2 linked regions of the Methylomagnum ishizawai genome follow. The protein of the gene in region 1 interacts with the protein of each later gene in a pairwise test. Links are inferred from orthologs where the notes say so. Each region holds a gene or a part of one and is shown on either strand. Other genes may lie near its edges. The genes, in order: K5658_RS15740 and def.

What was found.
Region 2: the proteins of K5658_RS15740 (region 1) and def interact in binary tests that used the Escherichia coli proteins (3 or more experiments, as listed by UniProt). The link is inferred for Methylomagnum ishizawai from one-to-one orthologs.

Annotation. Positions count from the first base shown.
Region 1 is NZ_AP019783.1:3,450,410-3,457,489, reverse strand. The notes cover bases 3,318-6,257. They hold K5658_RS15740 (aspartate-semialdehyde dehydrogenase), read right to left. Parts: upstream 5,329-6,257; coding sequence 4,306-5,328; downstream 3,318-4,305. Other genes in these bases: leuB (3-isopropylmalate dehydrogenase), read right to left, coding at 5,350-6,257; K5658_RS23995 (motility hub landmark protein FimV), read right to left, coding at 3,318-4,227. Also shown: mrcB (penicillin-binding protein 1B), read left to right, coding at 1-1,437; more of K5658_RS23995, read right to left, coding at 1,456-3,317; more of leuB, read right to left, coding at 6,258-6,435; leuD (3-isopropylmalate dehydratase small subunit), read right to left, coding at 6,534-7,080.
Region 2 is NZ_AP019783.1:4,052,124-4,068,464, reverse strand. The notes cover bases 7,339-10,191. They hold def (peptide deformylase), read left to right. Parts: upstream 7,339-8,420; coding sequence 8,421-8,963; downstream 8,964-10,191. Other genes in these bases: rsmB (16S rRNA (cytosine(967)-C(5))-methyltransferase RsmB), read left to right, coding at 9,897-10,191; fmt (methionyl-tRNA formyltransferase), read left to right, coding at 8,968-9,900; K5658_RS18260 (LysM peptidoglycan-binding domain-containing protein), read right to left, coding at 7,339-8,303. In the rest of the region: K5658_RS18300 (hypothetical protein), read left to right, coding at 1-3; K5658_RS18295 (hypothetical protein), read left to right, coding at 1-427; trpD (anthranilate phosphoribosyltransferase), read left to right, coding at 488-1,513; indole-3-glycerol phosphate synthase TrpC, read left to right, coding at 1,510-2,310; L-threonylcarbamoyladenylate synthase type 1 TsaC, read right to left, coding at 2,566-3,120; topA (type I DNA topoisomerase), read right to left, coding at 3,136-5,442; K5658_RS18270 (Smg family protein), read right to left, coding at 5,552-6,019; DNA-processing protein DprA, read right to left, coding at 6,061-7,164; more of K5658_RS18260, read right to left, coding at 7,167-7,338; more of rsmB, read left to right, coding at 10,192-11,183; K5658_RS18240 (DUF4390 domain-containing protein), read left to right, coding at 11,180-11,740; K5658_RS18235 (sensor histidine kinase), read left to right, coding at 11,722-13,908; K5658_RS18230 (sigma-54-dependent transcriptional regulator), read left to right, coding at 13,915-15,282; K5658_RS18225 (hypothetical protein), read left to right, coding at 15,403-16,044; K5658_RS18220 (YiiX/YebB-like N1pC/P60 family cysteine hydrolase), read right to left, coding at 16,121-16,341. UniProt on the Escherichia coli protein: Removes the formyl group from the N-terminal Met of newly synthesized proteins. Requires at least a dipeptide for an efficient rate of reaction. N-terminal L-methionine is a prerequisite for activity but the enzyme has broad specificity at other positions.

The sequences.
Region 1 (7,080 bases):
GAATTGGAGTTGCACCATGTGGCTTTGCTGGTGGCGCTGGTGCGCGGCCCTTCGGTCTACGATCCTTTCAAATCCCCCGACAAGGCCCACAAGCGCCGCGATCTGGTGTTGGACGAGATGGTGGAGCAGGGCTATATCAACGCCAAGCAGGCCGTGACCGCCCAGGCCCGGCCCTTGGACGTGATCCAGAATCCGCACCAGGCCATCAGCCGCTATCCGGCCTTCCTGGACTTGGTGCGCCGCCAATTGCAGCGGGAATACCGGCCCGAAGACCTCACTTCGGAAGGCTTGCGCATCTTCACCACCCTGGATGTGAACGTGCAGCGCCATCTGGAGCAAGCCGCCACCACCATCCTCAAGCAACTGGACGCCCGGACCCGTTCCACCCAATTGGAAACCGCCGCCATCGTCACCCGCCGCGCCAATGGCGAGATCGTGGCCCTGATGGGGGACCGCGATCCGGGCGCGGCGGGTTTCAACCGGGCCTTGGACGCCGAGCGGCAGATCGGTTCCTTGTACAAGCCGGTGGTGTATCTGACCGCCCTGGCCAGTCCCCGCAAATACACCCTGGCCACGCCCTTGCAGGACAGCGCCGTCCGGGTCAAAAGCCCCGGCAGTCCGGTCTGGCTGCCCAAGAACTACGATAACCGCGAGCATGGCGCGGTGCCCTTGTACCGGGCTTTGGCGCATTCCTATAACCTCGCCACCATCCGCCTGGGGATGAGCCTCGGGGTCGGTAACACGGTGAAGACCCTGCGTAAATTGGGGGTGGACAAGCCGGTCGACCAGGTGCCGGCCTTGTTGCTGGGCACCTTGGCGCTGACGCCGTTCGAGGTGGCGGGGATGTACCAGACCTTGGCGAGCGAAGGGTTCATCACCCCGCTGCGGGCCATCCAGGCGGTGGTGGCCCAGGACGGCAAGACCCTGCGCCGCTACGGCCTGAGCGTGAAGCAATCGCTGGATGCCACCTCGGTCTATCTGGTCGATACCGCTTTGCGGTCGGTGTTGCGCGAGGGCACGGGGCGGCCGGCCTATGCCTATCTGCCGTCCACGCTGGAGGCGGCGGGCAAGACCGGCACCACCAACGAATTGCGCGATAGCTGGTTCGCCGGGTTCACCGGGGATTATCTGGGCGTGGTCTGGGTGGGGCGGGACGACAACCAACCGGCGCAGCTGACCGGGGCGCAGGGGGCTTTGAAGGTGTGGGCCGCGACCCTCGGGGCCGTCAGCCACGAACCCCTGGCCTTGGACCCGCCGGACAATCTGGAATGGGCCTGGATCGACCGGGAGACCGGGGGCCGTACCGACGAGGGCTGTCCGGGGGCTTCGCGCTTTCCCTTCGTGGCCGGCTCGGTGCCGGCGCGGTGGTCGGCCTGCGGCGGCGGCGGGATGCCGGAGGCGGCGGGCGGGGAAGCCGGGATCAAGGATTTGTTTTAGGGCGTTCGCGGGGGCGGGTTATCCGCGCCTGCCGCGCTGTCCCGCGAGGGAAAGGTCGGTGTTGTTGCCGTCCAGTTTATCCAACAAGGCGGTGGCTTCGGCTTTTTGGCGGTCGTTGCCGTGGGTGGCGACTTCCATGAGGATTTCCCTGGCCGAATCCTCGTCCTCCATATCGGCGTAGGCTTTCGCCAAATCCAGTTTGGTCTCGAATTGATCCATGTCGGTCAATCCGGCGAACAAATCTTCTTCCTGTTCCTGGACTTCGGGTTCGAGGTCGGTCGGGGCGGGGGCTTGGAATTCTTCGATCTCGTCGATGGTGGGCGCGGGTTCCAACAGGTCCAGGTCGAAATCGAAGCGGCCCAGCGGGGCGCGCTCCGCCGCCGGACCGGCCTCGGAGGTTGTTTCCGCCGGTTCCTGGCCGATCTGGCCGGTGAGTTCGCGCAGGATGTCGTCGATGGTTTTGTCGGCGGACCCGTGATCCGCCAGCAGGGATTCTTCCGGTTCGGGGGCGGGTTCCAGATCGAGGCTGAAGGGGATCAGGTTCTCCAGTTCCCCCACCGGCCCGGTGTCCCGGTGCGGGGTGGCCTGGGGTTCGGTGTCCGCCGCCTTCAGGAAATCGAGGTCGAATTCCAGGGCGTCGAACAGGGCTTGTTCCGGCTCCTTGGCGGCGGGCGCGGGGGTTTTCGCTTCGGCGGCGCGGGCGGGGGCGGGCGTCGCCGCGGTGTCGTCGGCGTCCAGCCCGTCCAGGGAGAGGAAGCCAAGTTCGGCGTCGTCCCCGGCCTCCGACCCGCCTTCCATGAATTCGATTTCGAAGCGCCGCAAATCGTCGATCAATTCGTCGGACAGGTCGAGGGAACCGAGCGGGCTGGATTTGGGAACCGAGGATTTGGCGGGCTCGGCCCCTCCTGTGCGGGGGGCCGCCGGGGCGGTGGCGTGGAACAGGTCGCTGTCGGCCAGTAGTTCGCGGCCCATTTCCTCGACCTTGTCCCAGAAATCTTCTTGCTGGTGCTTGCGCTGGCCCTTGAGTTCGCGGGCATAGCTCTCGAAGGCCGCGCGGTTTTCGGTGGCGTAGTAGATTTCCAGCAGTTTGAGTTTGCACTCGTCGCGGTCGGGATGCTGCTGTATGGCATGGCGGATGAGTTCCTCGGCCTGCTTGTAGCGGCCATAGGCGAGGTAGACATCGGCTTCCGACACCGGATCGACCTCGTCGGTCTCGCTGCCCAGCGCGTCGAAGTCGCTGGGGGTGAATTCGCTGAGGAACGAACTCTTGGTGGTGATGATCGGTTCCGGGGTTTCTTCCAGCGCCTTGGGGGTGGGGAGCGGGATGTGCTGTGGGCTGCCTTCGCGTTCGGCGGCGAGCAGGATGCTCTCGGTGGCCGCGATCTTGGCGTTGCGCCAGCGGATGAGCAGCATGACACCGAAGCCAACCAGGCCCAGGGCGGCACCCCCGTAAAGGTAGGGGCTGAAGTCGAACGGGGTTTCCGCCACGGGGACCGGGGCCGGGGGCGTGACCGGTTTGGCGGGCGCGGTGGGCTTGGCGACCGGGGGTACGTTGGGCTTGGATGGAGGCTGTACCGCTGCCGGGGGCGGCGTGGGCGCGGCGGGTTCGGGTTTGGAGACCGGCGCTGGCTGGACCGGGGTTTCCGCGACGGCGGCTTTGGGCGGCGGCGGTGTGGCCGGTGCGCCGCGCTGGGCCTGTAGGCCGGCGATTTGCTCGTCCTTGAGGGTGAGCAGGCGTTGGATATCGCCGAGTTGCTGCCGGAGCTGGGCCAGTTGCGATCTCAGGTCTTCGGTTTCCTGCTTGGCGGATTCCGCGACTTCCAGCGCTTGTTCGCTCTTGGCCCGGCTGGCGGGGGTGTCGCCGCCGGGGAGCCCGCCTTGGTTCCTGGGCCGGGCCTCGGGCGGCGGGGTGAGTTTGAGTTGCGGACCGCCGGTGTCGTAGGCCGCGGTTCCGGTACCTTGGGCTTGCTGGCGGGTGAATTCGGAGCGGGCCTGGCCGGGCGCGAGCCGGGCGATGAAGTCGCGGCTGGGCAGGCGCAGCACCGCCCCGGCCTTGAGCCCGTTCATGCGGTAGCCGGAGAAGGCTTGCGGATTGGCCCGGTACAGGGCCAGCATCATTTGTTCCTGGGAGACGCCGGGGTCTTGGTTCAGGGCGCGGGCGATGCTCCATAGGGTTTCGTCGCGGCGCACCGGGCCATAGGCTTGGTCGGTGAGTTGGTCCGCGCTGGGCGGGGGCGGCGGGGCGGCGGCGGGGCGGGGCGCGGGTAGGGCGGCGGGACGGGGTGGGCGGGGCGCGGGTTCGCCGCCGCGGCGGATTTCGGCGACCCGTTCGTAGGTGCGGGGGCCGGGGCGTTGCATGGCCGGGGAATCGATCTCGGCCGCGACCCGTTCTTGCAGGCTGGAAGGCGGGTCCAACAGCACGGTGAACTCGCGCAGCAAGCGCCCTTGCGGCCAGTTGACCTCGACCAGGAAATCCATGAAGGGTTCGGTGATGGCCTCGCGGGAACTGACCTGGATGACGTAATTGCCGTTGGCGGTTTGGGTGGGCGTGAAGCGCAGCTTGGTGAGGAAATATTGGCGGTCCAGCCCCGCCTTGGCGAAAGCTTCGGGCGAGGCGAGGCTGACCTTGACATCGGCCAGCGTATCATTACCGGACAGTACCAACGGGATTTCTGCGACCAGGGCTTGGTCCAGGGCGGAGTGCAAATGGATATCGCCAATACCTAGCGCGTTGACCCCCATCGGACTTAGCAGACCTATCAACGCCACGGTTCTCGAGATTTTATGCACTGTTTGGCTCCTTATTTCCAATCGCTGGCAGCGCCCGCCCCAGGCCCGATTCGGGCCCACAGCCCTGAAAAGATTAGACTAGATGTAGGTTTTTGCCAAAATTTCGGCAATTTGGACGCTATTGAGCGCGGCCCCTTTGCGGACATTATCGGCCACCACCCAGAGGTTCAAACCCCTGGGATGGGAGATATCCTCGCGCACCCGGCCCACATAAACAGGGTCTTGTCCGGCGGCTTCTGTAACCGCCGTCGGGTATCCTCCCGGTTTGCGTTCGTCCAAAACTGTGACGCCTTCCGCACTTCGCAAAAGTTCCAGCGCCCGCTCGGCGCTGATTTTTTCGCGGGTCTCGATGTGTACCGCCTCCGAGTGGCCGTAGAACACCGGTACCCGCACCGTGGTGGGATTCACCTGGATGCGGTCGTCGCCCATGATCTTGCGGGTTTCCCACACCATCTTCATTTCTTCCTTGGTGTAGCCGTTGTCGAGGAACACGTCGATCTGCGGCAGCACGTTGAAGGCGATCTGCTTGGGATAGACCTCGGGGCTGATCGGCTTGCCGTTGAGCAGGGCCGCCGTCTGCGACGCCAGTTCCTCGATGGCTTCCTTGCCGGTGCCCGACACCGCCTGGTAGGTGCAGACGTTGATGCGCTCGATGCCCACCGCGTCGTGGATGGGTTTCAAGGCCACCAGCATCTGGATGGTCGAGCAATTGGGGTTGGCGATGATGCCGCGGGTTTTGTACTGGGCGATGGCTTCCGGGTTGACTTCCGGCACCACGAGGGGGATGTCGTCGTCGTAGCGGAATTGCGAGGTGTTGTCGATGACCACGCAACCCGCCGCCGCCGCCTTGGGCGCGTAGATTTCCGAGACCGACGCGCCCGCCGAGAACAGCCCGATATCGGCCAGCGAGAAATCAAAACCGGCCACGTCCTGCACGGTCAGGGTTTGGCCTTTGAATTCCACCTGCTTGCCCGCCGAGCGTTCGCTGGCGAGGGCGTAGACGTTGTTCACCGGGAAATCGCGTTCCTCCAGGATGGAGAACAGGGCTTCGCCGACCGCGCCGGTCGCGCCCAGGACGGCGACATTGTAGGTTTTGCTCATGGGAGCCTCCTTAAGGATCGATCAGCGGGATGCCCGCAGGGCCGCGACGATGGCGTCGCCCATTTCGGCGGTGCCGACCTTGCGGGTGCCTTCCGAGTGGATGTCGGCGGTGCGGTAGCCCGCGTCCAGGGCGGCGGTGACGGCCTGTTCGATGCGGTCGGCGGAAGCGGCGTCGTCGAAGCTATAACGCAGCATCATCGCCAGGGACAGCACGGTGGCGATGGGGTTGGCGACACCCTTGCCGGAAATATCCGGCGCGGAACCGTGGATCGGCTCGTACATGCCCTTGCCGTTCTTGTCCAGCGAGGCCGAGGGCAGCATGCCGATGGAACCGGTCAGCATCGCGGCGCAATCGGACAGGATGTCGCCGAACATGTTGTCGGTCACCATCACGTCGAATTGCTTGGGGGCGCGGACCAACTGCATGGCGGCGTTATCCACATACATATGGGACAAGGCCACATCGGGATATTCCTTCCCGACCTCGATCATGACTTCGCGCCACAGCTCGGTGCATTCCAGCACATTGGCCTTGTCCACCGAACACAGGCGCTTATCGCGCTTCTGGGCGGTTTGGAAACCGATGTGGGCGATGCGGCGGATTTCCGATTCGCTGTAGATCAGGGTGTTGAAACCTTCGCGTTCGCCGTTGTCATTGACGCGGCGGCCGCGCGGCTTGCCGAAATAAATACCACCGGTCAGTTCGCGGATGATGACGATGTCGAGGCCCGACACCACTTCCGGGCGCAGGGTGGACGCCGCTTCCAATTGCGGATAGAGGAGGGCCGGGCGCAGGTTGGCGAACAGTTCCAGTTCGGCGCGGAGACCCAACAGGCCGCGTTCCGGGCGCAGCGAATAATCCAGGGGTTCCCATTTCGGACCGCCGACCGCGCCCAGCAACACCGAATCGGCGGCGCGGGCCAGGGCCAGGGTGGCCTCAGGGAAGGGCGTGCCGTGGGCATCGTAGGCCGCGCCGCCGATCAAGGCTTCCTCGGTTTCGAGGGCGAGGCCGAAGTCCTGGTTCAGGCAGTCGAGGACTTTGAGGGCTTCGGCGACGATTTCGGGTCCAATGCCGTCGCCCGGCAATACTGCGATTTTCTGGGTCATGGGTGCTGTGGGTAATGGTGATTTTCTTCGGGTGGGCGCTGCCACCTAGGGGGGCGGCGGTGGCGGACCGGGGGGGAACCCCGTCCGCCGCTTGGGCTTCAGGCCGCGTCCGGGAACAGCCAGGGCGCTTCGGCCCGGCGCTGGGTTTCATAGGCCCGGATCAGGTCGGCGCGTTGCAGGGTCAGGCCGATATCGTCCAAGCCTTTCAGCAAACGGTGTTTGCGGGAAGGGTCGATCTCGAAATGGAATTTTTCGCCGTACTTATCGGTAATAGTCTGGCTCTCCAAATCGACCGTGAGGTTATCGCCGGGTGTCAGTTCCGCGAACAAGCGGTCCACCGCCGCCGTGCCCAGCACGATGGGCAGCAGGCCGTTCTTGAAGCAGTTGTTATAGAAGATATCGGCGAAGCTGGGCGCGATGATGACCCGGAAACCGTAGTTTTCCAAAGCCCAGGGCGCGTGTTCGCGGGAGGAACCGCAGCCGAAGTTCTCGCGGGTCAGGAGGATTTGCGCCCCGTAATAGCAGGGCTGGTTCAGCACGAAATCCGGGTTCAGGGGCCGGTGGGTGCAATCCATATCGGGTTCGCCCCGGTCCAGATAGCGCCATTCGTCGAACAGGAACGGGCCGAAGCCGGTACGGCGGATC
Region 2 (16,341 bases), 610 kb from region 1 along the record:
TAATACCGGCTCACCAGTTTTTGATTTCGCCGAGTTTTACGTTCTGGCAAGCTGGCTTTATAACACCCAGACCGAACCCCATCGGGAAACCATAAAACGGACCATCATCGGACGTGCTTATTATGCCGCGTTGATTTGTGCGCGTGATTTTACCGGGGCCGCTACAACTGGGTCGCAAGGGCATAAAGCGGTGGTCGATGCATTGAAGCGGAGAAATTCACTGGCGGGGAATAACCTGGATGCGCTCCGCCAATTACGCCACAAAGCCGATTATGAAGCCGCCGCCATCATCGCGGATAGGGATGTGGGAATTGCTTTGCGGAATTCCTTGATAGTACTGAACGAGGTGGGTAAAACCTTCGCTGGCGGGAAACCCTATACCGCAGATTTTCTGGACCCGTCGAAGTTTATGGCGCGTAGCCAATAACCCCGGAATTTTTGTCCACCCTGCTGAACCATCACTGTTCGATCATCCCAAGGAACCCCCATGGACATCCCCGCCCTCCTCCAAACCCTCCTCGATAAACAAGACCTCGACCCCTCCCAGATGCGCGGGGCCATGCGCACCATCATGAGCGGCGGCGCGACCCCCGCCCAGATCGGCGCGTTCCTGGTGGCGCTTAGGGCCAAAGGCGAGAGCGTCGGCGAAGTGGTCGCCGCCGCCAAGGTCTTGCGGGAAATGTCCACCAAGGTGCCGGTCAAGGATGCCCACCTGATCGACACCTGCGGCACCGGCGGCGACGGTGCCCGCACCTTCAATATCAGCACCGCCAGCGCCTTCGTGGTCGCCGCCGCCGGGGCCAAGGTCGCCAAGCACGGCAGCCGTTCCGTCTCCAGCAAATCCGGCAGCGCCGACGTGCTGGAAGCGGCGGGCGTCAACCTGGACCTGACCCCGGACCAAGTGCGGGCCTGCATCGAGGAAGTCGGCCTCGGTTTCCTGTTCGCCCAGCGCCACCATGGCGCGATGAAATACGCCATCGGGCCGCGCCGCGAACTCGGCATCCGCACCATCTTCAACCTGTTGGGACCGCTCACCAACCCGGCGGGCGCGAGCCATCAACTGGTCGGCGTGTATTCCGAAGCCTGGATCGAACCCCTCGCCAACGCCCTGCGCGAACTCGGCAGCAGCCACGTCCTGGTGGTCCACGCCGACGATGGGCTGGACGAGATCAGCATCGGCGCTCCCACCCAGGTCGCCGAGCTGCGGAACGGCCAGATCGAAACCTACACCCTGGCCCCGGAACGCTTCGGCCTGGAACGCGCCCCGCTGGCGGTCCTCGCCGTCGATACGGCGTTGGAAAGCCTGCGCATGGTGCGCGGCGTCCTGGGCGGCGCGCCCGGCCCGGCCCGCGATATCGTGCTGCTGAACGCCGGGGCCGCGATCTACGCCGCCGATTTGACCGACAGCCTGGAAGCGGGCGTCGAACGCGCCAAATCCGCCATCGACAGCGGCGCGGCCCGTGCCAAGCTCGACCAACTCATCCATTTCACCCAAGCCTTCGCCAAGCCATGAGCCAGACCCCCGATATCCTCCAGAAAATCCTCCGCCGCAAAGCCGAGGAAATCGCCCAACGCCTCGCCCTGGTGACCTTGCAGGAGATGCTGCGACGCGCCGCCGCCGCCGATGCCCCGCGTGGGTTCGTGGATGCGCTGCGGGCCAAGGTCGCGGCGGGCCTCCCCGCCGTGATCGCCGAGATCAAGAAAGCCTCGCCCAGCAAGGGCGTGATGCGGCCCGAGTTCTATCCCGCGGCAATCGCCCGGAGCTATGCGGACCATGGCGCGGCCTGCCTCTCGGTGCTGACCGACCGGGATTTCTTCCAGGGTTCGGAGGATTATTTACAGGAAGCCCGCGCCGCCTGCGCCCTGCCGGTGTTGCGCAAGGATTTCACGGTCGATCCCTATCAGGTGGTCGAGGCCCGCGCCATCGGGGCCGATTGCATCCTGTTGATCGCCGCCGCGCTGGACGATGCCCGCATGAAGGAACTGGCCGACCTCGCCAGCGAGTTGGGGATGGATGTGCTGGTCGAGGTCCATGACGCCGCCGAACTGGAACGCGCCCTGAAGCTGGACCTGCCCATGATCGGCATCAACAACCGCAACCTCCGCAGCTTCGAGGTCCGTCTGGAAACCACGCTGGAACTCCTGGCGATGATCCCGGACGGGCGCTTGGTCGTGACCGAAAGCGGCATCCTGGCCCCGGAGGATGTGGCTGCGATGCGGGACCGGGGGGTGCATACCTTCCTGGTGGGCGAGGCGTTCATGCGGGCGGCGGAGCCGGGGGAAAAGCTGGCGGGGTTGTTCGGGTTTTAGGCGCGGGCCGGAGTTCCGGCGGGCAAAAAAAAGCGTCCGCCGGACCATCGCGAGGAGAGGGCGATGGGAGGCTGGACGCTGTCGCAAGGAACTTCCGCGCCGCCATTAGCGCTTGAAGGGGGTGCGTTTATACAAGCGGATTCCGTGCCAAACAGGCAAAGGACGGCGGGGCCGGAAATCCTGGGGAATCCATGGGAGGGCGGCGGCGTTTTTGCACCATCATCGGGCAAGAATGCCCGGAAGTTTGCCCAAGGCTCAACGTAGCCGTCTGCCGCTCACCGCTTCGTAGATCGGCGTGGGACCGCTGGCCCCGCCCAAGCGGCCCGGCACCAGCAGCGCGTCGGTGGCGGGGAAATGCTTGCGGAGGGCGAGCGGGCCGCGGGCCGGGGGTTGCCCGCTCTTGTTGGCGCTGGTCGAGACCAAGGGACCGCCGAAGGCCCGGCACAAGGCCGCCGCTCCCGGATGCGCCGTGACCCGCACCGCCAGGTTGCTGGATGCGCCCCGCAGCCAATCCGGCACCCAGGCCGCCGCCGGGACCACGAAGGTCACGGGGCCGGGCCAGGCGGCGAGCAGGCGGTCGCGGACCTCGGGTCCGGGGAGGTGGAGGAAAGGTTCGACCTGGGCGAAAGCGGCGGCGATCAGGATGAAGCCCTTGGCGGCGGAGCGGCCCTTGAGGTCCAACAGGCGCTGGACCGCGTCCGGGTTCAGGGGATCGCAGCCCAGGCCGTACACGCCCTCGGTCGGGTAGGCGATGAGGCCGCCCCGGCGCAGATGCCGGGCGGCGAATCGGGCTTGGAACGGGGCGATCAAGGCGGCTCCGGCGGGTTAGGCCTCGGAGGTTTCTTCCAGCGGCTCGCCTTCGTAGGGTACGGCGTAGTCGCAGTCCTTTTGCGGGCAGACCTTCTCGGTGCCGCGGCGCTTGGTGGTCTTCAGGGTGAGGATGGGCCAGCCGCATTTGGGGCAGGGTTCTTTGAGCGGCGGATTCCAGGCCGCGTACTTGCACTTGGGATAGGTCGGGCAGGAATAGAACAGCTTGCCGAACCGCGATTTGCGCTTGATGAGGTTGCCCTTGTGGCATTCCGGGCAGGGCACGCCGGTGTCCTCGGGTTTCTCCAAGGGTTCGATGTGCTTGCAGGTGGGGTAGGCGCTGCACCCGATGAATTTGCCATAGCGGCCCGTTTTGATCGCCAGCGGTGAATCGCACAGCGGGCAGGTTTTGCCTTCGACGATCTCGGGGGGTGGTGGCTCGGCATCCTCTTTGAGGTTGCGGGTGTATTTGCAGGTCGGGTAGTTGGTGCAGCCCACGAAGCGGCCATTGCGTCCCAGCCGGATCGACAATTGGCTACCGCACTCGGGGCATTGTTCGTCCAATTGCTCGTGGGTCACGTCGGCCCGCTTGAGGCTTTCGTCCTTGGTTTCGATCAAGGACTTGAACGGACCCCAGAATTCCCGCATCAACGGCACCCATTGCTTCTCGCCACGGGAGACGGCGTCGAGGTCGTCTTCCAGCAGGGCGGTGAAGTTGTAGTCCACGTATTGGGTGAAATGCTCGGTCAGGAACTTGTTGACCACGCTGCCCACGTCGGTCGGTCGGAAGCGCTTGTTTTCCAGCTCGACATAATGGCGCTGCTGCAAGGTGGAAATGATGGCGGCATAGGTGGAGGGACGACCGATGCCGTATTCCTCCAGGGTTTTGACCAGGCTGGCCTCGGTGTAGCGCGGGGGTGGCTCGGTGAAATGCTGGCCCGCGATCACCTCCAGGAGGTCGAGGGTTTGGCCTTCCTTCAGCGTGGGCAGGAAGCCTTCCTCGTCCTCGCTGGCCGCGCCATCGTCCCTGCCTTCGAGATAGACGCTCATGAAGCCCGGATTGACCACGGTGGAGCCGGTGGCGCGGAACACGCCTTTAGCGCCGCAGGCCAGGTCGGCGGACACGGTCTTGATGGTGGCGTGGATCATCTGGCAGGCCACGGTGCGCTGCCAAATCAGGTTGTAGAGCTTGTATTGCTCGAGGCTCAGGAACGGCTTGACCTTGTCCGGCAGGCGCAGGGCGGAAGTCGGGCGGATGGCCTCGTGGGCTTCCTGGGCGTTCTTGCTCTTGGTCTTGTACTGCGGCGGGGTCTTGGGCAGTTTGTCTTCGCCGAAGCGGGAAGCGATGAGGTCGCGCAGTTCCTGCACCGCCTCGTTGGCGAGGTTGACCGAATCGGTACGCATATAGCTGATGAGCCCCACGCTTTCGCCGCCGAGGTCGATGCCCTCGTAGAGCTGCTGGGCGATGGTCATGGTGCGCTTGGTGGTGAAACCGAGCTTGCGGGCGGCTTCCTGCTGCATGGTGGAAGTGGTGAAGGGCGCGGCGGGATTGCGCTTGCGTTCCTTCTCCTCCACCTTGGCGACCAGGAGCTTGCCCTGGGCGGCGGCGATCAAGGCGTCGCGGGCGGCATAGGCCTCCGCTTCCTGGGTGAGGCTGAATTGCTCCTGCTTCTCCCCGTCCAGATGGGTGAGGCGGGCCTTGAGGTTTTGCCCCTCGACCGCGGCGGTGGCTTCGATGGTCCAGTATTCGCGGGTGGTGAAGCGTTCGATCTCTTGTTCGCGCTCGACGATCATGCGCAGGGCGGGACTTTGCACCCGGCCCGCCGAGAGGCCGCGGCGGATTTTCTTCCACAGCAAGGGCGACAGCTTGAAGCCGACCAGATAATCCAGGGCGCGGCGGGCCTGCTGGGCATTGATGAGGTCGGTCGAGAGCGGCTTGGGATGGGCGATGGCTTCGGTTACCGCCCGCTTGGTGATTTCATGGAACACCACCCGGTGGACGGGTTTGTCGTCCAGGAGCTCGCGTTCCTTGAGCAGTTCGTAGATATGCCAGGAAATGGCCTCGCCTTCGCGGTCGGGGTCGGTGGCGAGGAACAGCACGTCGGCCTTGCGGATGGCCTTGGCGATGGCCTGGACGTGCTTTTCGTTCTTCTCGATGACTTCGTATTTCATCGCGAAACCGTTGTCGGGATCGACCGCGCCCTCCTTGGGCACCAGGTCGCGCACATGGCCGTAGGAAGCCTGCACCTGGAAGTCCTTGCCCAGGTACTTCTCTATGGTTTTGGCTTTGGCCGGCGATTCGACTATGACCAGATTCTGACTCATCGAACTCTAGCTTGGGACTCGGCGGGAACGGACGGGCGTTCCCGGCGTTGAATAGGGCCATCCCCACGGGATGGAAGATGCCGCCGGACGGCGGGGATTCGTTAGGGGATCAATGCAGATAGGTGGGCAGGGTTTCGTAGACCAGCGTTTCCATGCGGGCGAAGGCGATTTCCTCGTCCGGCTGGCTGAACAACACCATCAGCACCACCCACTTGAGGTTTTCCAGCGAGATGGATTCCTCGTTGAAGGCCATGACGCGGTCGATCACCAATTCGCGGCTTTCGGGGGTGAGGATGCCGCTTTGCTCTAGGAACAGGAGGAGGCCACGGCATTCGGCGTCGAGCTTGGCCATTTCCTGTTCGCAGAACACCCGGAACGCGGGGGAGGACACCGATTTGATGGCGTGGCGCTCGGTGAGCGATTCCAGCCAGTCGAACGCCTTGTTGATTTCCGGTTGCGGAAAGCCGGCTTCGAGCAATTCGGTGCGGATCACGTCGGGATCGGGCGCCGGATCGATTTCCCCGTCCATATAGTTCTCGAACAGGTAAATCAACACATCGAATACGTTTTCTTTCATCATCTAGTGATCTCACGCTGGGTGGATAACGGGCTGGGGCTTTATTTGATCCGGACGTAGCATCCTCCGGGCGCGGATTCCACGTAGCCTTGCAGTTCGAGCATCAGCAACGTGGCGGCGATGGACTCAGGACTCTCCCCAGTGACCGCCACTAGAGTATCCACGGAGGTTGGGTCGTACGCAATAAATTTCAAGAGCGCCCAATGGGGTTCGTCGCCGGAGGGCGCGGGCAACGGCGGGGGTTCCGGGCGTCCGGGCAGGGTTGTCGGGCCGAATTCCTCGACGATATCCCGTACCGATTGCACCAGTTTGGCACCCTCTTGGATGAGGTCGTTGCAGCCCTTGGAAACCGGGCTATAGATCGAACCCGGCACGGCGAACACTTCGCGGCCCTGTTCCAGGGCCAGCCGCGCCGTGATGAGCGAGCCGGATTGCTCGGCGGCCTCGACCACCAAGGTGCCGAGGGCCAGGCCGCTGATGATGCGGTTGCGGCGCGGGAAATTGCCGGCCTTGGGTTCGGTGCCGGGCGGGAATTCGGAAAGGATGGCACCGCCCCGTTCGACGATTTCCTGGGCCAGGGCGCGATGCTGGCGCGGGTAGATTTGATCGGGACCGGTACCGGCGACGGCGAGGGTGATGCCGTTGCCGTCCAGGGCGCCGCGATGGGCGGCGGCATCGATGCCCAGGGCCAAGCCGCTGACCACCCCGTAGCCCGCCGCCGCCAACTCCCGCGCCAGATGGTGCGCCGCTTTGCGCCCCGAGGCCGAGGGATTGCGGCTGCCGACCATGGCGACCTGGCGCGAGGCCAGCGCCGCCGGTTCGCCCACGACGAACAACAGCGGCGGCGGGTCGGCGATTTCGCGGAGCAGGGCGGGATAGCGGGGATCGTGCAGGGTCAGGCAGTGGCGTTGGGAGCCGTTCAGCCAATCGAGGTCGTGGGCGACGGTGCCCCAGTCCGGGTTCTGGAAATAAGCGATGGTTTTCTCGGGGATTTTCAGCGCGGTCCAGGCGGCGGTACCGGCCTCGAACACCGCTTTGGGCGTGCCGAAATGGGAAAGGAGCGAAGCGAAACGGCGGCTACCGATCAGCGGTGCCCGGTGCAGGGCCAGCCAATAGCGTAGATCGGAGCCGCTGTGCCCAGCCAAGGTCAGGGCGTTTGCACGGCGTCGAGGACGTGCAGGGCACGGGAGGCGTGCATGACCAGGGCATAGCTGACCCGCTCATAAGGCCGGAACACCATCAGCAACCCGGCTTTTTGCTCCGGCGTATTGACGGTTTCGCCGCTGTAAGGGCCGATGAGGTCGCGGACCATCGTCCCGCGTTGCAGGATTTGCAGGACGTGCCCGACTTCGATGCCGTCGGCGGTACCCCGGTCCAAGGCGACGATGGAATATTGGCCGATTTGATCGACGCCGTTGACGACGCCGACGATATGGCCCCGGACCTTGGACTTCGGTGCGTGGGGTTGGAAGGACAGGCGCAATGGTTCCGAACGCAGGGGCAGCAGGCGGTCGCCGATCCGGGCTTCCTGCTCGGTGCGCTCGATGAACAAGGTCGCCGGGTCGCCGACCTGCTCCACATGGGCGTCGCCGATATAAACAGCCTCGTAGCCCAGGATTTCGCCGGTGTCGGGGTCCTTGTAGGGATTGCCGCTGCGCAGCACGGTGTAGGCCGTGGGCGCGCCTTCGCCGATGGAACGCACAAACATGCGGTTGCCATAGCCACCGACGATATGCTCGTCGGCGAAGGCCACCACATAGGGGGCTTGCTTCAGTTCATCCGGTCCCACCACCTGCGGCCGCGACAGGAATGGATGCACGATGTTCATGGGGATGGTGGGGATCGCCTGGGAGATGGGCTTGGAGCGGATGCGCGGGCTCAGCTTTTGTTCGTCGGGGGCGCTGTCTTCGTAAGCGGGAGCGTTGTCGTAACCGGCGTTTTCCAGGCCGATCTGGGGGACGCCGTTGACGTAGCTCAAGACCAGCGTATCGCCTGGGTAGATCAGGTCGGGATTGCGGATCTCGGGATTGATATGCCAGATTTCCGGCCATTGCCAAGGCCGGTTGAGGAAGCGCCCGGCGATATCCCACAGGGTGTCGCCTCGGACCACGGTGTAGCGGTCGGGATGGTTGGGGTTCAGTTCGAGGGTGTCGGCGGAGGCGAAGCCGCCGGACAAGCAGAGCGCCAAGGCGAGGCGGGATAACACCGACCAAACGCGCCGCGTCGAATACGAACGCCATGGCCGGGTGAATCGGGGGGAATTCAAGCGGAAGGGGATAGCCATGGGGTTCGCGCAACTTTCATGGAGTGGTGGGGGTCTGTCGTGGAACGGCATTCAAAGTCTAGTGTGATTTCGCTAGAATTCCATCCAATTCTATACAGTGCTTTCCGGTTAAGAAACATGGCTACTTTAACCATCCTCGAATTCCCCGACGAACGGCTCCGCAAAAAAGCCGTTCCCGTGGAGGTGGTGGACGATTCCATCCGGCGTTTGATCGACGACATGCTCGAAACCATGTACGCCGCGCCGGGCGTGGGTTTGGCCGCGAATCAGGTGAACGTGCAAAAGCGCGTGATCGTGATCGATACCTCCGAGGACAAAAGCTCGCCGCTCTGCCTCGTCAACCCGGAATTGCTCGAAAAGAGCGGCATCGGCGAAATGGACGAAGGCTGCCTCTCGGTCCCCGGCATCTTCGAGAAGACCAGCCGCGCCGAAAAGGTCAAGGTGCGGGCCTTGGGCCGCGACGGCCATTCCTTCGAGCTGGAGGCCGAAGGATTGCTGTCCGTGTGCATACAGCACGAGATGGACCATCTGGAAGGCAAGCTGTTCGTCGATTACCTCTCGCCCCTCAAGCGTCAACTGGTCCGCAAGAAGCTCAAGAAGGAACAACGCCAACGCGCCGGCCAAAGCCCTAAAGCGGGCGGCAAAGCGGCGGCGATCTGAGCCCATGAGGATCGTCTTCGCCGGAACCCCGGAATTCGCGGTGCCGCCCTTGCAAATGCTGCTCGGCACCGACCACGACATCATCGCGGTCTACACCCAACCCGACCGCCCCGCCGGACGGGGCCGCAAGCTCACGCCCAGCCCCGTCAAACAAGTCGCCACCGCCCACCACATCCCGGTATTCCAGCCCGCGACCCTCAAGGACGGGGAAGACCAAGCCCAACTCCGCGCCCTGGAACCCGATGTGCTGGTGGTGGTGGCCTATGGCTTGATCCTGCCCAAGGCGGTGCTGGAGATTCCCAAGCTCGGCTGCGTCAACATCCATGCCTCGCTGTTGCCGCGCTGGCGCGGGGCCGCGCCCATCCAGCGCTCGGTGCTGGCGGGCGATGCGGAAACCGGCATCACCATCATGTATATCGAGCCGCGCCTGGACGCGGGGCCGATGCTGCATAAAAAAACCTGCCGCATCGGTCGGCTGGAAACGGCGGGCGAGTTGCACGACCGCTTGGCCCGGTTGGGTGCGGAAGCCCTGGCCGAAACCCTGCCCGATCTCGAAACCGGCGCCGTCCGCCCGGAAATCCAGGACGAAGCCCAGGTGACCTACGCCGCCAAGCTGGAAAAGGCCGAGGCCGCGCTGGATTGGACCCTATCCGCCCCGGAACTGGAACGCCGCGTCCGCGCCTTCAACCCCTGGCCGGTGGCGGAAACCCAATGGCGCGACACCACCCTCCGCGTGTGGCTGGCCGAGGCCCTGGACGAAACCACCGCCGCCGCCCCCGGCACCGTGCTGGACCGCGAACGCACCCTCGATGTCGCCACCGGCCAGGGCGTGCTGCGGCTGCTCGAAGTCCAGTTGCCCGGAGCCAAGCGGGTGGCGGCGCGGGATTTCCTCAACGCCTACACCCTCAAGGCCGAGCGCCTCGGTCGGCCCGCTTGAATACCCGCGCCATCGCGGCCAGCGTCCTGGTCCAGGTCGCGGCCGGGGGTGAGTTCCTCACTTCCGCCCTCAACGCGGCCCTGCCCCAAATCCCCAAGGACAACGACCGTGCCTTCGTGCAGGCGCTGTGCTATGGCGTGGCGCGTTGGTATTGGCGTTTGGACCGCATCCTGGCGATCCTGACCCATAAGCCCATCAAGGACGCCGAAATCCGCATGTTGGCCTTGCTCGGGCTTTACCAACTCAAGTACACGCGGGTCAAACCCCATGCGGCGGTGGCGGAAACGGTCGCCGCCGTCGGTCCCAAGGTCTGGGCCAAGCCTTTGTTGAATGGCGTGCTGCGCAGCTACCAACGCGAGCAGGACCGCCTCGAAGCCGAGGCCGACACCGACGAAAGCGCGGCCCTGGCCCATCCCGGCTGGTTGATCCGCCAACTCCGCAAGGATTGGCCCGCCCACTACGCCGATACCCTCCACCATAACAACGCCGCCCCGCCCTTGGCCTTGCGGGTGAATCTGGCACGGGATTCCCGCGAAGCTTATCTACAGCGCTTGGCCGAAGCGGGCATCGCGGCGGCGGCATCGGCGATATGCGCCAGCGCGGTCATCGTCGAAACGCCGGTACCGGTCGAAAACCTGCCCGGTTTCGCCGAGGGCGCGGTTTCGGTGCAGGACGTGGCGGCGCAACTGGCCGCGCCTTTGCTGGATTTGGCGGCGGGGCAGCGGGTGTTGGATGTCTGCGCCGCGCCCGGCGGCAAGACCGCCCACCTCCTCGAAGCCTGTCACGGTCTGGCCGAGGTCGTCGCGGTCGATATTTCTTCCGAGCGCCTCGCCAGGGTCCACGGCAACCTGCAACGCCTGGGACTCGCGGCCACGGTCCTGGTGGGCGATGCCACCCGGCCCGAATCCTGGTGGGATGGCCGTCCCTTCGACCGCATCCTGGTCGACGCGCCTTGTTCGGCCACCGGCGTGATCCGCCGCCACCCGGACATCAAACTGCTGCGGCGGGCGGACGATATTGCCGATTTGGCGGCGGCCCAGGCCCGCATCCTCGAAGCCATGTGGCCGCTATTGGCCCCCGGCGGTCGGCTGTTATACGCCACTTGCTCGGTCCTCAAGCGCGAAAACGAACAGCGCGTCGCCGCCTTCCTCGACGCCCACCCGGAAGCCCGCGAGCGTCCGGTGGCGGCGGATTGGGGCGTCCCGGCCCGCCATGGCCGTCAAATCTTGGCCGGTCAGAACGGCATGGACGGTTTCTACTACGCGCTGTTGGAGAAGGCGTGATTCCGCGCTGGACGCGCTGGTTATTGCCGCTGGCGCTATGCCACGGCCTGGAGGGCCGGGCCGCCGAATACGGCTTCCGCATCCTCGACGCCCAGTTGGTGCCCATCGCCGACCAATATGCCTTGAACGCCGATATCGACTACCGCTTCAGCGCCCCCGCCATCGACGCCCTGGAACACGGCGTGCCCTTGACCGTGGTCATCCAGTTCAAAATCCAGCGCCACCGCGATTATTGGCTGGATGAAACCCTGCTCAGCGAATCCCGCCGTTTCTTCATCCACTATCACCCGCTGGCGAAAACCTACCAGATCGCCAACGAAAGCAGCGGCGCGACCCGCGATTTCGCCAGCCTCCGCGCCTCGCTCGACGCCCTGGGCGAAATCCGCGGCTGGCGCGCCCTACCCAAGGCGGCGTTCGCGCCGGGCCGGGAATATTGGGTCGGCCTCGCCGCCAAGCTTGATATCGAAGCCCTGCCGCTGCCGCTGCGGCCCCTGGCCTATGTGTCGCCTGGCTGGTATCTCGGGAGCCCCTGGTTCCGATGGCGCGTTTCAGGCTGAAGCCGCCCTTGGGGCTGTCCATCCTCGCCCTGTTCCTGGGCGTCTTGGTCTCGCTGCACTTGATGAGTTCGGCGACCCAGGACGCTTCGCAGTTGGGCGCGATGTATTCCTGGCTGGTGGTGGTGAACCTGCTGGGTTCGGTATTGCTGCTGGGCTTGGTGATCGCCAACGCCTATTCGCTGTTCCGGCAATGGAAGCGCAAGGCGGCGGGCTCGAACCTCACCACCCGCATGGTGTTCCTGTTCAGCCTGTTGTCGCTGGCCCCGGCCGCCATCGTGTTCTATTACTCCATGCAGTTCCTCGAACAAAGCATCGATAGCTGGTTCGATGTGCGCATCGACCACGCCATGGAGGACGCCCTGCAACTGGGCCAGACCGCCCTCGACGAACGGATGCGGGCCATGCTCAAGCAGACCGAGCAGGCCGCCGAGCAACTGGCCGATTCCCCGCCTTCGCTGCTCGCCATCCGCCTGGGCGAATTGCGCGATTCCCTGGAGGAGGGCGATTTCACGGTGTTTTCCCGGCAGGGCCGCATCCTGGCCTTCAGCGGCTTCCAGTCCGAGCAGATCATCCCGGACCTGCCGGAAATCGGCATCCTGTTGCAGGTGAAGCAGGGCAAGGCCTATGTGGGCCTGGAAGCCCAGCCCGGCGGGGAAGGCTCGCAAATCCGGGCGGTGGTGGGCATGGCGGGCGAGGATACGCTGTTCCTGCAAGCGGTCTATCCGGTGCCGTCGAAGCTGGCGCGGCTGACCGGGACCGTGGAATCGGCCTATCTGCATTACAAGGAACTGACCTTCCTGCGCGGTTCCTTGAAGCTGACCTTCGGGCTGACCTTGTCGCTGGTGCTGCTGTTGAGCCTCCTGGCCGCGCTGTGGGCGGCGTTCCAGAGCATCCGCCGCATCGTCGCCCCGGTGCGTTATCTGGCGCATGGCACCCGCGCCGTGGCCGAGGGCAATTACGAAAAACGCCTGCCGGTGCGGCGGCGCGACGAACTCGGTTTCCTGGTCGAATCCTTCAACGCCATGACCGAGAAGATCGGCCAAGCCCGCGACGAGGCCCAGCGCTCGCGCCAGGAGGTCGAACGGCAGCGCGCCTATTTGGAAACCTTGCTATGCAGCCTTTCTTCCGGCGTGTTGAGCTTCGATGCCTCCTTGCGCCTCCTGACCGCCAACGGGGCGGCGGATGCCATCCTGCATGCCGAATTGGGCCGCTATATCGGCGAACCCACCGCCGCGCTCACCGCCACGCACCCGCATTTGGCCGATCTCCTGGACGGCATCGCCGGACGCCTGCGGACCGCGCCCGGCGCTTGGCAGGAAGAAATCCCCTTCGCCGGTTTGGAGGGTCGCCAGGAATTGTTCTGCCGGGGCACGCCCTTGTTCGGGGCCGGGGGCGAGCGCCTGGGTTCGGTGCTGGTCATCGACGATGTGACCGCCTTGATCCAGGCCCAACGCGCCGCCGCCTGGAGCGAAGTGGCCCGCCGCCTGGCCCATGAGATCAAGAATCCCCTGACCCCGATCCAGCTTTCGGCGGAGCGCCTCCGCCACAAGCTCGCCAAGAACCTCGCCGAGGCCGACGCCGAGGTGCTGGACCGTTCCACCCGCACCATCGTCCAACAGGTCGAGGCCATGAAAACCATGGTCAACGCCTTCGCCGAATACGCCAAGCCCTCCATCATCCAATTGCAATGGGTGGACCTCGACGCCTTGATCGAAGCGGTGGTGGCCTTGTATCCGCCCCAGAGCGGCCTGGAATTCGAACTGGCCCTGGCCCACGACCTGCCCGAGGTCCATGTCGATCCGGTCAAGCTCCGGCAGGTGTTGCACAACCTCATTAAAAATTCGCAGGAAGCCGTGCCGGGCGGCGGCTCGGGTAGAATGCGTATCCAGACCCAGGTTGTGGCGGAAGGCCATCACCCGATCGTGGAATTGCGGCTGTACGATGCCGGTCCCGGCATCCCCGCCGACCAGGCCGACCGCATCTTCGAGCCTTATGTCACGACCAAGGCCAAGGGCACGGGATTGGGGCTGGCCATCGTCAGGAAGATCATCGAAGAGCATGGCGGCAGCATAAAATTGGATACCGGTTACCGGGACGGCGCGGGTTTCGTGATCCGCCTGCCGGTGGTGGCCCGAACGGCGGCGTCGGCGACGCTCGCGGAGGCGTGAGGCAGGATGAACAAAACAAGTATCTTGGTGGTGGACGACGAACCCGATATCCGCCGCCTGTTGCAGGAAATCTTGGAGGACGAGGGCTACGCGGTCCATGTCGCCGAAAACGGGGCCGTGGCGCGGCAACTCCGGTCGGCGCACAAGCCCGATTTGATCCTCCTCGACATTTGGATGCCCGACGAGGACGGGATCAGCCTGCTCAAGGACTGGCTGCGCGACGACACCCTGGGTCCGGTCATCATGATGTCGGGCCATGCCACGGTGGAAACCGCCGTCGAGGCCACCCGGCTCGGTGCCTACGATTTCCTGGAAAAACCCCTGTCCATGGCCAAGCTCCTGGTCACGGTGGAACGGGCCTTGGAGAACGCCAAGCTCAAGCGCGAGAACGTGGGGCTGAGGCGGCGGGTGGAAGCCCCGGTCGAACCCGTGGGCCGCGGTGCCGCCATGGAGCGCCTGCGCGACCAGGTGCGGCGCTTGGCCCAGCACGACGCCCGCGTGCTGTTCGTGGGCGAACCCGGTTGCGGCAAGGAAACCCTGGCCCGCTACCTCCACGCCAACAGCGTGCGGCGCGATGGCCCGTTCATCGATGTCGGCGTCGGCACCATCGCCCCGGAATATTCGGCGGTGGAATTCTTCGGGCGGGCCGATGGCGCCGGCAATGTGCAGCGCGGCCTGTTGGAGCAAGCCCACGGCGGCACCTTGTTCCTGGACGAAGTCGCCGATATGGAGGAGGAAACCCAGGTCCGGCTGATGAGCGCCCTGGAATCCAACAGCTTCTCCCGCGTGGGCGGCAGCGAATTGGTGCATGTCGATGTCAGGATCGTCGCCTCCACCCGCAAATCCCTGGAAGAGGAAGTCCGGACCGGGCGGTTCCGCCGCGAGCTGTATTATCTCTTGAATGTGGTGACGCTGCGGGTGCCGCCGCTGGCCGAGCATCACGAGGACGTGCCGGAGTTGCTGGGTTTCTACGTGGATTATTTCGTGAGCCGGGAAAAACTACCGTTCCGCCGGTTCGGCGTGGCGGTGCAGAATTTCCTGCGCCATTATCCCTGGCATGGCAATGTCCGCGAATTGAAGAATCTGGTGCAACGGCTCTTGATCCTCGGCAGCGGCGAGGAAGTGGAATTGGACGAGGTCAAGATGGCCTTGGGCGAATCCATCGCGGTGCCCGGCGTCGCGCTGAACCAGCCGGATTTCTATGATTTGCCGCTCAAGGACGCCCGCGAACATTTCGAGAAGGCCTATCTCGAATACCACCTGGAGAAATACGCGGGCAGCGTGGCCCGGTTGTCCCAGGCGATAGGTTTGGAGCGGACCCATCTTTACCGCAAGTTGAATTCCTTGGGAATCAAGTTCAAGGATAAGCGGTAGGCGGCGTCGGGAAATAGCCCAGGAGAGTATAAGGATGCGTTAGATCAATCCAAAGCCAGCAATTACGCGGATAACCGCGCTCATCCACCCACAATAAAACCTATAGTTATCGATACCGCTATGGCTACTACTCAAGATGTCAATCGTCAAAAACGCCTCGCCAAGAAGAAGATCAAGCGCGAGGAAAAAAACCAAAGGGTGATTTATCTGGACAAGGCCCAGTCCGAGAAACTCATCAAGGAAAGCTTGGAAGCCGTCGGGAAATTCCCCATCCACCAATGCCTGATTCCCCAAGGCTTGTTCGCCAATGGCTTCGGCACCGCGATTATCGCCCGCCAGATCAACGACGAGGAAGTCATCGCCGCCGGGTTCATGCTGGATGTCTATTGCATGGGGGTGAGGAACGCTTTCCTCCGGGCTTTGGAAGTGTCCGAATATACCCGGACGATTGGCCGGATGCACGAGCATGAAAACTTCGGCTTGGCCGAGCCCGCCCTGATCCGGGCCTTGGTCGAGCAGTGCGCGGAATATGCCGACCAACTGGGTTTCAAGCCCCACGACGAATACGAGGAAGCCCGCCATATCTTCGGCGCTATCGATCCCAAGGAATGCACCGAAACCTTCAACTTCGGCAAGGATGGCAAACCCCATTTCGTGGCCGGTCCCAACGATGCGCCCAAGCGCTGCCAGCGGATTATCGAGCGGTTGACGGAGAAATGCGGGGCGGATGGGTTTACCTATAAGCTGCGGAAGGATGCTTGAAAGCGGTAGGGCGGGTTAGGCGGTACTCCGCCGTAACCCGCTGGTCCCGTCGATTTGGCAGGATGCTTGGGCTGGTTTACGCGGCGGTTGGAGATTCGATAATCGTATTCAAAACCGGGGATTCCATTTGGCTGGCCGGGGTGATGGTCAATCTGGACCAGGGGATCATTCCGAAAAACCATAGCTGCCAAAATATCAGCGAAGTATCGGGCTGGTTATGGAGGAGTTCGGAGAAGGATTCCAGGGTTCCCACTTCGATACCCGTCGCTTCCCGATAAGCATCGTAGACGAATTTGG